Sinorhizobium meliloti: one gene and its partner. The protein of the gene in region 1 interacts with the protein of each later gene in a pairwise test. Links are inferred from orthologs where the notes say so. Each region holds a gene or a part of one and is shown in the gene's direction. Other genes may lie near its edges.

Region 1 (7,112 bases):
CGGCGCGCGTCTTATCAGACGCGCAAAGGTCGCTGTAGCACTTTGATCTGCTGCATGTTTTTGTCCTTTAATCGGATACGATTAAAGGAAACATGCAGTAGTTTAGATCGTCACGCCTGCTGCTGTGCCGACATGTCCATCCACATGAACTCCCAGACGTGGCCGTCCAGGTCCTGGAAGCTGATGCCGTACATGAAGCCGTAGTCGATTGCCGGCTTCCATGGCTTGCCGCCCGCGGCAATAGCCTTGTCGAACATGTCGTCGCATTCGGCACGGCTCGCGGCGGAGAGCGCAGTGATGACCTCGGTGCCCTTGGCCGTGTCGCTGATCTCGCCGACTATGAAGCTACGGAATTTCGGCTCGGTCAGAAGCATGGCGAAGATATTGTCGTCGATGACCATGCAGGCGGCGGTCTCGTCGGAAAACTGCTCGTTGAATGTGAAGCCCAGAGCGGAGAAGAAGGACCGGGAGGCTTTCAGATCCTTGACCGGCAGGTTGACGAAAATCATGCGCATGGGGTGCTCCTTGTTGAAGATGGGATGAGCCAAGGACGAAGACATGTGCCGCATGCCGACAGGTCTCGCCGAATTTTGTCGCCCGCTCATAGTCGACTACGTCTGATGCGCCGATCAGGTGCGGCGCTTCGAATTTGAGCCCATTTCCGTTTGTATTTTTGCGCTGCACAAGATAGAGCTTGCAGCCAAAATTTGTGCAATTGCCTTTTCGCGGGGCTGGCGCCCGCAGCCGCGCGTCTTATCGAACGCGCAACTGTCGCTGTAGCATTTTGACGATGCAGGAGCCATATCAGCGAAGCGGGGCGTGTCCAACGTCCCGGCGGATTGGAGGGTCCGGAATGAGAACCATCAGCACCATCGCCGATCTGCGAGAGGCCCTTGCCGAGCATCGGCGCGCGGGCAGATCCATCGGATTGGTCCCCACCATGGGCTATCTTCATGTCGGCCATATGGAGCTCGTGCGCCGCGCCGGCAGCGAGAACGACGTGGTCGTCGCCAGCATATTCGTCAATCCGCTGCAGTTCGGCGCGAATGAGGATCTTGGCAAATATCCGCGCGACCTCGCCCGCGATCAGGCGCTGCTGACCGATGGCGGCGTCGATTTCCTTTTTGCCCCCGGCGTTTCCGACATGTATCCGCGCCCGATGGAAACGGTGGTCGACGTGCCGAAGCTCGGCTCCGAACTCGAAGGCGCAGTGAGGCCCGGCCATTTTGCAGGCGTCGCGACGGTCGTGACCAAGCTCTTCAACATCGTCCAGCCGGACCGCGCCTATTTCGGCGAAAAGGATTTCCAGCAGCTCCAGATCATCCGGCGCATGGTCGAGGATCTGGCGCAGCCGGTTACGGTCATCGGCGTACCGACGGTGCGCGAGGAGGACGGGCTCGCCTGTTCGTCGCGCAACGTCTATCTGACGACGCAAGAGCGGCGTGCAGCCGCGATCGTGCCGAAGGCGCTGGACGAGGCCGAGCGGCTGATCGCAAGCGGCGTCACCGAACCGGCCGAGGTCGAGAAGCGTGTCTTGGAATTTCTCGCCGGCGAGCCGCTGGCCCGGCCGGAAGTGGTGGCGCTGCGCGACCCGGAAACGCTTGGGCCGGTCAGCGAGATCGAAGAAAAGCCGGTCCTGCTCCTGCTCTTCGTCCGCTTCGGCACCACGAAGCTGCTCGACAACCGCGTGATTGCCCCGAAATCCGCCCGTTTTGCAAAGGTAGCCTGAGAATGAGCGTCCAGACCACGAAACGGCGGCTCAGCCCCGCCAGCATCGAAGCCCTGAAGGGTGAGCGCCCGATCGTCAGCCTGACGGCCTATACGACGCCGATCGCACGGCTTCTCGATCCTCACGTGGATTTCCTCCTTGTCGGCGATTCGCTCGGCATGGTGCTCTACGGCCTCGATACGACCGTCGGCGTCACGCTCGACATGATGATTGCGCATGGCCAGGCGGTCATGCGCGGTTCGGAGCGCTGTTGCGTCGTCGTCGATCTTCCTTTCGGCGCCTATCAGGAATCCAAGGAGCAGGCCTTCCGCAGTGCCGCGCGCATTCTGAAGGAAACGGGCTGCAGCGCAGTGAAGCTCGAGGGCGGTGCCGAGATGGCCGAGACGGTCGAATTCCTTGTCAGCCGTGGCATTCCGGTGCTCGGCCATGTGGGCTTGATGCCGCAGCTCGTCAACACGACGGGGGGCTACCGCTCGGTCGGGCGCAACGAGAAGGAGGTGGCCAAGATCCGCCGCGACGCCAAGGCGATCGACGATGCCGGCGCTTTCGCCATCGTGGTCGAGGGAACGGTGGAGCCGGTCGCCCGAGAGATCACTGCCACGCTGCGCGCGCCGACCATCGGCATCGGTGCTTCGCCGGCCTGCGACGGCCAGATACTGGTATCGGACGACATGCTCGGTCTTTTCAACGATTTCAAGCCGCGCTTCGTCAAGCATTTCGCCGAGTTGGCACCGACGATCTCAAAGGCGGCGGAGGCCTATGCCAATGAGGTGAAGGCGCGCAGCTTTCCGGGCATAGAGCACACGTTTCAAGTAAAGCGCTGACGTGTCGGGGCGGGCGTGTTCTTTGCGTCCGCCTTCTTATGGTAGGCCGACCGAGCACCAGGTCTCGTGTGCTCGTTCGGGAATGACGCGCGTCCAACCATCAGAAAATTCAATCGCCGCATCAGAGTAATTGAATTGTCGCGATCTGCGGCAGCCCCTATCTGTCCGGCATGCTCGTTACGGGCGGCCCCGCAGGAGAATTTCATGAGCAGAGGCGATTTCCGGGAAGGGCTGCGCGGCGGCTTTCCGATCATGCTGGCGGCGTCGCCCTTCGGAGCGCTTTTCGGCGCGCTTGCGGTGGATAACGGGTTTTCGATTGCCGATGCGGTATTCATGAGCGCCACCGTCTATGCGGGTGCAAGCCAGATGGTCGGCATCGAACTCTTCGGAAGCAACGTGCAGCCCTGGCTGGTGGTGCTCTCGGTCTTTGCGGTCAACTTCCGCCACGTGCTCTATTCCGCTTCTCTCGCCAAGCACATCCGCCATTTCAGCTTCGTTCAAAAGCTGATCGCATTTTTCCTGCTCGTGGACCCGCAATATGCGGAGACCGAACAGCGCGGCCAGCGCGGATTGCCGGTCACCTTCGCCTGGTATGCGGGCTTCGGCGTCGTGATCTATGTTCCATGGCTCATCAATACGCTGATCGGTGCGATCTTCGGGCAGTTGATCGGCGATCCCAAGGCGATCGGCCTCGACGTGCTCCTCCCGATCTACTTTCTGGGGCTCGTGATGAGCTTCCGCACGCGCGACCGCTTTCTGCCGATCGTGGCCGTGAGCGCCGTCGCTTCCGTCGCTGCGATGCATTTCGTCGGCTCCCCCTGGCATGTCAGCATCGGCGCGCTTGCCGGCGTCCTGCTTGCGGCCTGTCTGCCGCCGAAGCGACCGGCGACCGAAACCCACGCCGTGGAAAAGGAGGCCTGATCCTTGGACGCGCAACACCTCGATCTGCTCTATCTCATCGTCGCGGCGGCGGTCGCCACTTATGTCACGCGCTTCGGCGGCTACGTGCTTATCACGCAGTTGAAGAACATACCTCCGCGCGTCGAGTCTGCGTTGAACGCAGTCCCGGCGGCTGTACTGACAACGCTGGTGGCGCCCGCCTTCGTCTATGGTGGCATGGACGTCGCCGCAGCGATGCTCGTCGCCTTCGTCGTCGGGCTGCGCTTTTCGACGCTTCGGATGCTGCTCGTGGGCTGGATCGCGGTCATGGCGATCCGGCACCTGATCATGTAGGTTCCCGCCCGCCTCAGCATGGGTCCGGCCGCTCGGATTGGCGCCAGGCCGGTTCTGGACTATCATCTTCTCGTTGCCGGGGAGGCAGCCGCCCCCCGGCCCACGGAGGAGCGACCATGATTACCAGAATTTCCGTTGCGCTGTTTCTCGCGCTTGCGCCTGTTACCGCGTTTGCCAACCAGTGCCCCGCCATGATGCAGGCGATCGATGCGGCCATGCCCAACGCATCATTGTCCGAGGCCGACATGGCCAAGGTGAAACAGTTGCGCCAGCAGGGCGAAGACTTGCACAAGGCTGGCGACCATGCGGGCTCGGAAGCAGCGCTCGGCCAAGCCAAGACGATGCTTGGGATCTGACCGGGAAGGGGCCTGCGCTCCATTCAGACTATTGTCGGATTAAGGCTGCGATTCAGTAAAATTCGCGGGTTACGCGAGAGCGTCGCCGCAAATATAACCATGCTGTTGGTTGAGAAATCGACCCTCCCAACGGAGGCCCGGCGGTACCCCAGCCCCAGCCCACACCGCCGGGCCGCCCGTTCCGACCCTATCGCACGATTGCTTCCGTAGCACTGGCCAGCCAGTCTCTCGTTTCCGTGCCCGACAGCAGCGGCATCAGCTTTTCCAGCGTTTCCGCGTGGTAGGCGTTCAGCCAGTCAAGCTCGTCGTCGGTCAGCAGGGCGGGAAGGACGAGCCGGCGATCGATCGGGCAGAAGGTCAGCGTGTCGAAGCCGAGCATAGGCTGGTCGCCGCCCTCGATCTCCTCCGGCTCGCGCACGACGACGAGATTCTCGATGCGGATGCCGAAGGCGCCGGGGCGATAGTAACCGGGTTCGTTGGAAAGGATCATGCCGGGCAGCAATTCCTGCGTGGCAAGCCGGGCAATGCGCTGCGGTCCTTCGTGGACCGAGAGATAGGAGCCGACACCGTGGCCGGTCCCGTGCGCATAATCGGCGCCCGCCTTCCATAGCGCGATCCGGGCGAGCGGATCGAGGTCGACGCCGCGTGACCCCTTCGGGAAGCGCGCCGTGCTGATTGCGATCATGCCCTTGAGCACGAGCGTGAAGAACCGCTTCTGTTCTTCCGGCACCGCGCCGATCGCGACCGTGCGGGTGATGTCGGTCGTACCGTTGATGTATTGCGCGCCGGAGTCGATCAGGAACATGGTACCGGCCTCGATCCGCCGGTCGGTTTCGTTCGTGACCCGATAATGCATGATCGCGGCATGCGAACCGGCGCCGGCGATCGTGTCGAAAGAAACGTCCTTCAGGGGGTTCTGCATGCGCTCGCCGACGGCCGCGCGCGTCGCCTCCAATTGCCTGGTTGCGCCGATTTCGGTGACGCTGCCGGGCTCCCTCCCGTCCAGCCAGGCGAGGAACTCGACCATCGCCGCACCATCCTGCAGGTGCGCCCGGGTCGATCCGGCGATCTCGGCTGCATTCTTGCAGGCGCGGGGCAGGCGGGCGGGATCGACCGCCTCGACCACCGAACCTTCCTTCCTGCGAATCAGCTCGCCGATCGCGAAGGGGGCGAGATCCGGATCGATCATGATGGCTGCGCCGGTTGAGGCGAGGGCGGCGAGCCGATCGTCGAAGCTCGCGGGCGCCATTATGTCGGCGAGCTGGGTCAGGTAGGCTTCCTGCTCGATGCCGGTCTTGCGTTTGTCGAGGAAAAGCTCGGCGCTGCCGTCCGCATGGATGATGGCGCGCGCCAGCGGGTGCGGCGTGTGCGGCACGTCACTGCCACGGATGTTGAAGGTCCAGGCGACGGAGGAGGGATCCGTGAGAACGACGGCGGCGGCCTTCGCCTTTGCCACGCCCGCCGCGATCTCCGCGATCTTGTCTTTCGCCAATTGCCCCGCATGCTCGACCGGCTGGATCGTCACCGGGCCGAGCGGCGTTGCGGGACGGTCGGTCCAGAGCCGGTCGAGCGGATTGTGGTCGAGAAGGACGACACTGCCGCCGATCGCGGCAAGCGCCTTTTCGAGCCGGCGAACTTCCGCCGCGGTGTGTAGCCAAGGATCGATGCCGAGGCGGAAGCCCTTGGGTCCATGGCGCTCCAGCCAGACATGCGGCGGTTCGCCGATGAGATCGCCGCCGGTGAAGACGCTGCCGTCCACCTGCTCCTTGAGCTGGGTTACATAACGGCCGTCGACGAAGACGATCGCTTCGCGCTGGGTCACGAGCGCTACCCCGGCCGAACCGGTAAAGCCCGTCAGCCACGACAGCCGCTCGGAACTGCGGGGCACATATTCCCCTTGAAATTCGTCGGCACGCGGCACGAGGAAGCCATCGACGCCCAAGGTTGCGAGGGCGGCACGCAGGGCGGTGGTTCTCTCCTTGCCGAACTGGGGCGTGGAGGTGACTTCGAAGGATTGGAACATGGACTTTCCCGGTAAGCTTGGCGGAGACCGCAGGTGAGATGGGCATGTTAATGCATCTCTTCCAAAAGTGGAGCAGCGGTTTTGGAATAACGACCTGCATAAAGTAACAACTTAAACTCGTTCGCGCAGGGGGGAGACGAGATTCGCCCATGAACAGCGTGTACCTCGGGTGGTGCAGGACGCGCATTTGCCCATTTGTCATACATATGCACGCGGCGCATGGCACCCATGCCGGAATGTATCTTTCTCTATCGGAATTATGGTTTATAAGCCCGCTCAACGAACACGGACGAACGTCCGCCGGTTCAAAAGACTGCAGTTCCGAGAATAGTTGGTCATCTGTTCTCCTCCTCCCTCAGGGTGGCCAGCTTCGGAACGGTAGAGCCCGCTTGAGCGCTCCTCCTCCTCAAGCTCGCGGGTATGGTCGGCCAAAAGCCGGTCAGCAGGCGATGCTTCGGCATCGCCTTTGTTTCGAGAAGGCTGCCCCGTCATGATGGACCGGGCGGCCTTTTCGTTTTCTCGGTTCCCCTTTCGGTCGATACTCCTTCTATCGTCATCCCTGCGCTTGGCGCAGGAGGGAGGATCCAGTTCGGCGCAATAGAGCCTGTCCGGGACGGAAGTGCCTGTGGAAACAGGCGGTGTCCACGGGAAAACAAATGAAGAACGGTTTGCTTCGTGATAAGCCTGCTTACGGTCGACTTGCGAGGATATCTCTCAAACGGAGCATGCAGAGGTAGGAGCGGCGATGCTGAAAACCGATACCCGCCAAGCGAATTGGCGCCGTGCCAATCCAGGGAAATACGATGCTCATCTCGCTGTGCAGCGAGCAGTGAAGGCAGGCGAACTGGAAAAGCAAACGTGCGAGGTCTGCGGGATCGAAGCGGTCGATGCCCATCACGATCAATACGACGAGCCTTTAAAGGTGCGGTGGCTTTGCCGCCGACATC
Region 2 (6,998 bases), 490 kb from region 1 along the record:
GTTGGATGCAGGTTGCCTTCGAAGAGGCCAAGCATTTTCGCATGGTACGGCAAAGGCTGAACGACCTCGGCGCCGACTATGGCGATCTTCCCGCCCATGACGGCCTCTGGCAGGCGGCGCACGACACGCGCAACGACCTGACCGCCCGCCTGGCCGTCGTGCCGCTGATTCTCGAGGCCCGTGGACTTGATGTGACTCCGGCATTGCGCGCAAAGATGCGGGAGACCGGCGACAATGAGAGCGCTGCCGTCCTCGACGTCATCTACGAGGACGAGAAGGGCCACGTCGCGGTCGGAGCGAAATGGTTCCGCTTTCTCTGCGCCCGGCAGAAGAAGGACCCCGCCGCAACCTTTCAAACGCTCGTGCGGGCGAATTTCCGCGGACCGCTGAAGCCTCCGTTCAACGACATTGCCCGGGCGGAGGCGGGATTGACTCCCTCCTTCTACCGATCGATGACCGCCTCAACCAACATCTGAGAAAACGCCTCGCACACACGCTTTATTAACCCTAACAAAGTGTAATTGCCGTCGAGCAACGCGAACTACAGCGCAGCGCGCCTCCGGACGCGCAAACTGGGGCGCATCGGCGGGGGTGGTGTGGTGTCTGTTGGTTCGGTAAACGCCTTCGGGAAGCGCAGGCAAAGTCACGTCCTGATCCTGGCGAGCGGCGACAGGGTCCGGCACATGACGGTCCGCCCATGGATGGCGACCCTGGCCATCTGTTTCGTCGGCATGTTCGGCACAGGATATCTTGCCGCAACCACATATCTGGTGCTTCGCGACGACCTGATCGGCGGAACGATCGCACGGCAGGCGCGGATGCAGCATGAATACGAGGACCGGATCACTGCACTGCGAGCGCAGGTGGACCGTGTCACGAGCCGGCAATTGCTGGATCAGCAGGTTGTCGAACAGAAGGTCGAGAAACTTCTGCAGCGGCAGCTGGCACTGACCTCGAGAAGCGGCCGGTTCGGCGCACTCCCGGAAGACGGTGCGGACTTGAATCATACCGGGCAGCAAGACACTTTTCCTGCGACGGAACCGCTGGCCTATGACGGGCGCGAAGAAGCTCGGGGCGGCGTCAAGGCCATCGAGACGATCATGGGCATCGCCGGCAAGGATGACGACCGGCCTCCCCGCCCCGCCGTACTCGGCTATGCACCCGTCTCCTCCGGGAATGTGGGTGGCGAAAGCGCTTCCGACCGGGCCGACCGTATGTTTTCCAACGTCACGCTTTCGCTCAAGGGCGTGGAGCGCGAACAGATGGCGCATCTCCGGCAGATGACGGACAGCGCGCTAAGGACGTCCGCGACAATCAGGGCGATCGTGGAAGATACCGGCTTCACGCTCCCGGAAGCCGGGGAAGCGCTCGACGCGGATACGGCCGCGGAAGCCGGAATCGGCGGCCCCTTCGCCGAACCGCAGGACGGAGACGTATTCGATCGGTTCCTGGTCGGTCTCGACAGCGCTCTCCTGGAGCTTGAGCAGACCCGTGACGCAGCAAAAAGACTTCCTCTCGCCAGCCCGGCGCCGGCAGCCGATGTCTCCAGCGGCTTCGGAAATCGGCTGGATCCATTTCTCGGCCGTCCGGCGCTGCACGCCGGAACGGATTTTCGCGCACCGACCGGCACGCGAGTCCGCGCGACCGCGGGTGGCACCGTCACGGCCGCGGGTCCTGCGGGCGGCTATGGAAACATGATCGAGATCGATCACGGCAACGGCGTCTCGACCCGCTATGCACATCTGTCCGCCATCCTGGTCAATGTCGGCGATGCGGTGAAGGCAGACGCGGTCATTGCCAAGTCGGGAAGCACCGGACGGTCGACGGGCCCGCATCTTCATTACGAGGTTCGCCTGAACGGGCACGCCGTCGATCCGGCGCGCTTCCTGAGGGCCGGAACGGAGCTCGCCGGCTATCTCGATTGACAATGGGCGTGCGGGCAGCTACCTCTCCCGCGCCTGACGCGAAAAGCATGAGAATCGGGCGGATTCAACTTCCAGTGTTTCAACGTGCTGGATTTCTTGACTTTCGGCGCCTTTGGTCGTATGAGCGCCGCCACATGCTGCTGCATTTTCCAACGATCGATCAGAGTTCATCAGAACCGGAACGGAAACAGTTTCCCCTTTGACCAATTTCGCTGACCTTGGCCTGAGCCAGAAAGTTCTCTCCGCAGTTACCGATGCGGGCTACACGATACCGACACCGATCCAGGTTGGTGCCATCCCGCCGGCGCTTCAGCGCCGCGACATTCTCGGCATCGCCCAGACCGGAACCGGCAAGACCGCATCCTTCGTGTTGCCGATGCTGACCCTTCTGGAAAAGGGACGCGCACGCGCACGCATGCCGCGTACGCTGATCCTCGAGCCGACGCGCGAACTCGCTGCGCAGGTTGCCGAGAACTTCGACAAATACGGCAAGAATCATAAGCTCAACATCGCGCTTCTGATCGGTGGCGTTTCCTTCGACGAGCAGGACCGCAAGCTCGAGCGCGGCGCCGATGTGCTGATCTGCACGCCCGGCCGCCTGCTCGACCATTGCGAGCGCGGCAAGCTCCTGATGACGGGGGTCGAGATCCTCGTTATCGACGAGGCCGACCGCATGCTCGACATGGGCTTCATTCCCGACATCGAGCGCATCGCGAAGCTCATTCCCTTCACGCGGCAGACCTTGTTCTTCTCCGCGACGATGCCGCCCGAAATCCAGAAGCTTGCGGATCGCTTCCTGCAGAATCCGGAGCGGCTCGAGGTGGCACGCCGGTCCTCGACGGCCATAACCGTTACGCAGCGTTTTGTCGCCGCACACGGCAAGGATTACGAGAAGCGCGCCGTGCTTCGTGAACTCATTCGGTCCCAGGAGGACCTGAAGAACGCGATCATCTTCTGCAATCGCAAGAAGGATGTCGCCGAGCTCTTCCGCTCGCTCGATCGCCATGGCTTTTCGGTCGGCGCGCTGCACGGCGACATGGATCAGCGTTCACGCATGGCCATGCTTGCCAACTTCAAGGACGGCAACATCAAGCTGCTGGTCGCCTCCGACGTCGCGGCGCGAGGACTCGACATTCCCGACGTCAGCCATGTCTTCAATTTCGACGTGCCGATCCACGCTGAAGACTATGTCCACCGCATCGGCCGAACCGGCCGTGCTGGGCGTTCCGGCGCCGCTTTCACGATCGTCACAAAGCGCGAGACGAAGTTTTCCGATGCCATCGAGAAGCTGATCGGCCAGAAGGTCGAATGGTTCAACGGCGACCTTTCGGAGCTTCCCGAGCCGATGGAGAGCCACGACAGCCGTCGCGACCGCGGCAGCGACGGGCGCAAGGACCGGAAGAGGGAGCGTCCCGGCAAGGTTCACGCCGATCGCAAACCTGTCACAGCCTCAGGCAATAATACAGAAGAACTCGAAACAGTCCCGGAAAGGGTCGACGCGGTGAAGATCGAACGCAATGCCGACAGCAAGGATCGTCATAACGGCCGCAGCGACCGTCCCGGCCGCGCGCAGAATGCAGCCAATGACGACAATCGCGACCGTCGCCAGCGCAACCGCCGCGATCATGACGACGGCCCGACGCCGGTTGGTTTCGGCGACGACATTCCGGCCTTCATGCTGATCGTCGGCAAGGCCTGATTCTCGCTCATGGCACTGCCCGGTATCGATTTCCCCGGTCTCGGCTGCGGTCTGGCAATCCTGCGGGATGGAAAGATCCTCCTTTGCCGACGCCTGAAGGCGCCGGAAGCCGGCCACTGGAGCATCGTCGGCGGCAAAGTCGATCATATGGAACTCGCGCAGGATGCGGCCCGACGCGAGGCGGAGGAGGAAAGCGGCCTTTCCATCCATTCGACCCGCTTTTTATGCGTCAGCGAGCAGATGATCGAAGCCGATCGGCAACATTGGATCTCGCTGATTTATGTGACGGAGAATTTTTCCGGCGAGCCGCGTCTCACCGAGCCGGACAAGCTCTCCGACATCCGCTGGTTCGACCTGACCGCCCTGCCCCAGCCTCTATCCCGCTTTGCGGCAGATGCGGTGCGGGCGCTCGCCTGAAACCCGGGACGATCATCTCTACTTTTTGGACCTGAGCGCGGCCTCGTAGGCAAGTCTAACCCAGCGCGCCATTTCATCCGGATCGTCCCAGGCCGGCTCAGGGATGCTCCAATAGGGCATTTTCACCGGCTTGCCCTTGCCTTCATAGGCCCACTGCCGGGCGCCTGCTTCCTCGAGCGCCGGCGCCGATTCGGCATCCCCCTTCAGAAGAATTTCGCCGTTCACTTCCAACGCAAGAATGATGCCGTCGAAATAGATGCCCTTGCCGCCGAACATGCGGCGAATCTTGATCGGGCCGAGTGTTTCGAAGATCTCCTCGATTGCCGCATTGTCCATCGCTCAATCCCTCAATAGCCCGCCGGCAGCCACTATCGCCTCCGGCGTGTCGAGATCAAGACGCGCCGCAGCACCGAGTTCGACGTCGATCACCGGCAAGCCGCAGCGCTCGACAATGTGTCTCGCCCCGACGTCGCCGACGAGCTGCCGGACGGCATGGAAAGTCTCCTTCGGCAGAATGACCGGATTGCCGCGCTGACCGCCAGCGACGGCACGCACCACAGCACGGCCGGATTCGGCTTCGAAGGCAGCGATCAACTTTGCCAGGTGTGCCGAAGTAATGCCCGGCATGTCGGCAAGCATGACGAGCATCCCGCCGGCGCCGGCATCCAGGGCGGAGAGACCGGCAACCAGCGAAGAGGCCATGCCGCTCCGGTAATCGGGGTTCGAGACGAATGTGGTCTGCAGCCCCGCGAGTGCCGCCCGGATCTCCGCTTCACGGTGGCCGGTTACCACGATCACTCTGCCCGGAGCCGCCGCGATGGCGGTCTCCACCGACCGGCGCACGAGCGGCATGCCTTCGAACTCCGCAAGCAGCTTGTGGCGGCTATCCGGCCCCATCCGGCTCGCCTGGCCGGCTGCGAGCACCACGATCCCGACGGGACCCGGCCGCTTGCCGGCGCTCCCTTCCCGCGGCTGCGGACGCGTCGGTATTTCCTTGAGCAACCCGCCGACGCCGAGCCCGGTAATGTCGGCTTTGCTCGGCCACTCGCCCGCGATCAACCGGTCGAGAATCCAGTCGAAACCGTTTTCCCTCGGGCTTCGTGCACATCCGGGAGCACCGAGGACCGGGATTTCCCCTAATCGCCCGAGGACGAGCAGGTTGCCCGGATCGACCGGCATTCCGACGTGTTCTACGACGCCGCCCGCGCGCCGGATGGCGGCAGGGATCACATCGTCCGGATCGGCCACGGCCGAAGCGCCGAAGACGATGATCAGGTCGTGCGAATCGGCAGCGTCCGAGATCGCGGCGGCGACCGCTTCGGTAGTATGAGCCACGCGCTGCTCGCTATCGAGGCGGCTGCCCGATTGCAGGAGCCTTGCGGTGAGGACGGCGCGCGTCTTGTCCATAACCTGGCTCTTCAACGAAGGCAGCTCAGTCGCCACCAGGGCCGCGCGCCGCGGCGTGAACGGCTTGACCTCGAAGGCCCGATCCGCCCGAAGCAGTGCCTGCGCTCGCTCCACGAGCGCTTGCGGCACGGCAAGAGGGATGATCTTGATCGTCGCCACCATGTCGCCGGCGTCGACGGCAACATGATCGGCAAGGCAGGCGAGCGTGATCGCCGGATCTATACGGTTCAGCCGATCGACGACGGCGCGATTGGCAACGAAAAGGCCGGCAGCGGTAGCATAGACGTTGACCCGGCCGGTCGTGGCCCGCGAGAACCGCAGGTGATCCGGAGCGATCGCCGCAGCTATGCGCGCCGCGGCTTCGTCCTCCGGCAGGTCGTCCGGCTCGAGCCGCGCGACAATGACCTCCGTGACATCCGCTTCGGCAAGCGCCGCGACATCGTCGGCGCTCAGGCGATCCCCCTTTGACAGCTTCATCGTGCCGATCTTTACCGAATGGCCCAGGAGAGCGCCTTCGGCCTCGGCAAGCGGTACGGGCCCGAACCTCACTTGGCCCCCTCCGCCGGCAGGTTCACGTCGCGACGCCGCAGCGCCCCGATGATCTCTGCCAACACGGCAACCGCAATCTCCGCCGGGCTCGCGGCACCTATATCGAGGCCGATCGGGGCCTTGATACGCGTGATCGCCTCTCCCGGCACTCCTTGCGTCTGCAGGCGTTCGGTCCGAGCCGCATGGGTCTTGCGGCTGCCAAGCGCGCCGACATAGAAGCATCCCGCCTCCAGTGCCGCGCTGATCGGATAGTCATCGATCTTCGGATCGTGCGTGAGGGCGGCGAGTGCCGTATAGCGATCGAGCGGTCGAGCGGGCAGAACGTCTTCCGGCCAGTCGGCAATAAGCTCGACGCCATGGAAACGCTCGGCCGTTGCAAAGGCGGTGCGCGGGTCGATGACCGCCATGTCGAAACCTGCGACCGGCGCCAGACGCGCCAATGCCTGCGAAATGTGAACCGCTCCGATCGCGACGATACGAGGGGGCGGCAGATGAACGTTGAAGAAAAGCGCTCTTTCCTCGAGGTTCAGAAGGCGGGGCCGGCCCGAGTGCAGCACTTCGGAGACGGGCGCGGCCCATTCAGGGGGAATGCGATCGCCTTCGACAAAAGCCTGACTGCTGCCGTCCGAAAGATCGCTGACGACGACGGCGGCGCGGCGTGACGCGCGGGCGTCATTGAGTATCTGCAGTGTGCTCAGTTCCATCGTTCAGCCGTCAATTCGTTCGACATAGACGCGGATCCGGCCACCGCAGGAAAGCCCGACGCGCCACGCAGTCTCGTCGGCGACGCCGAATTCGAGAACCCGCGGGGTACCGGACGCAATCACGTCGGCAGCCTCCGCGATGACCGCGCCCTCGACGCAGCCGCCGGAAACGGAGCCCTGGAAGTTACCTTCCCCGTCGATCACCAGGTGGCTGCCGACGGGGCGTGGCGCCGAGCCCCAGGTTTCGATCACGGTCGCAAGGGCCACGGAACGCCCTTGCCCATGCCAGGTCTGGGC

What was found. The genes of interacting proteins can lie anywhere in the genome.
Region 2: the proteins of panC (region 1) and JOH52_RS15690 interact in binary tests that used the Escherichia coli proteins (3 or more experiments, as listed by UniProt). The link is inferred for Sinorhizobium meliloti from one-to-one orthologs.

The regions. Positions count from the first base shown.
Region 1 is NZ_JAGIOS010000001.1:2,755,177-2,762,288, forward strand. The notes cover bases 1-2,791. They hold panC (pantoate--beta-alanine ligase), read left to right. Parts: upstream 1-853; coding sequence 854-1,729; downstream 1,730-2,791. Other genes in these bases: JOH52_RS13145 (VOC family protein), read right to left, coding at 111-515; panB (3-methyl-2-oxobutanoate hydroxymethyltransferase), read left to right, coding at 1,732-2,553; JOH52_RS13160 (AzlC family ABC transporter permease), read left to right, coding at 2,758-2,791. In the rest of the region: more of JOH52_RS13160, read left to right, coding at 2,792-3,474; JOH52_RS13165 (AzlD family protein), read left to right, coding at 3,478-3,786; JOH52_RS13170 (hypothetical protein), read left to right, coding at 3,903-4,142; JOH52_RS13175 (aminopeptidase P family protein), read right to left, coding at 4,330-6,165; JOH52_RS13180 (hypothetical protein), read left to right, coding at 6,911-7,112. UniProt on the Escherichia coli protein: Catalyzes the condensation of pantoate with beta-alanine in an ATP-dependent reaction via a pantoyl-adenylate intermediate.
Region 2 is NZ_JAGIOS010000001.1:3,243,081-3,250,078, reverse strand. Bases 2,661-5,337 are described here. They hold JOH52_RS15690 (NUDIX hydrolase), read left to right. Parts: upstream 2,661-3,633; coding sequence 3,634-4,041; downstream 4,042-5,337. Other genes in these bases: JOH52_RS15680 (NTP transferase domain-containing protein), read right to left, coding at 4,381-5,337; JOH52_RS15685 (TfoX/Sxy family protein), read right to left, coding at 4,060-4,377; JOH52_RS15695 (DEAD/DEAH box helicase), read left to right, coding at 2,661-3,624. Outside these bases: JOH52_RS15705 (ferritin-like domain-containing protein), read left to right, coding at 1-476; JOH52_RS15700 (M23 family metallopeptidase), read left to right, coding at 522-1,925; more of JOH52_RS15695, read left to right, coding at 2,125-2,660; more of JOH52_RS15680, read right to left, coding at 5,338-5,997; JOH52_RS15675 (XdhC family protein), read right to left, coding at 5,994-6,701; JOH52_RS15670 (XdhC family protein), read right to left, coding at 6,705-6,998.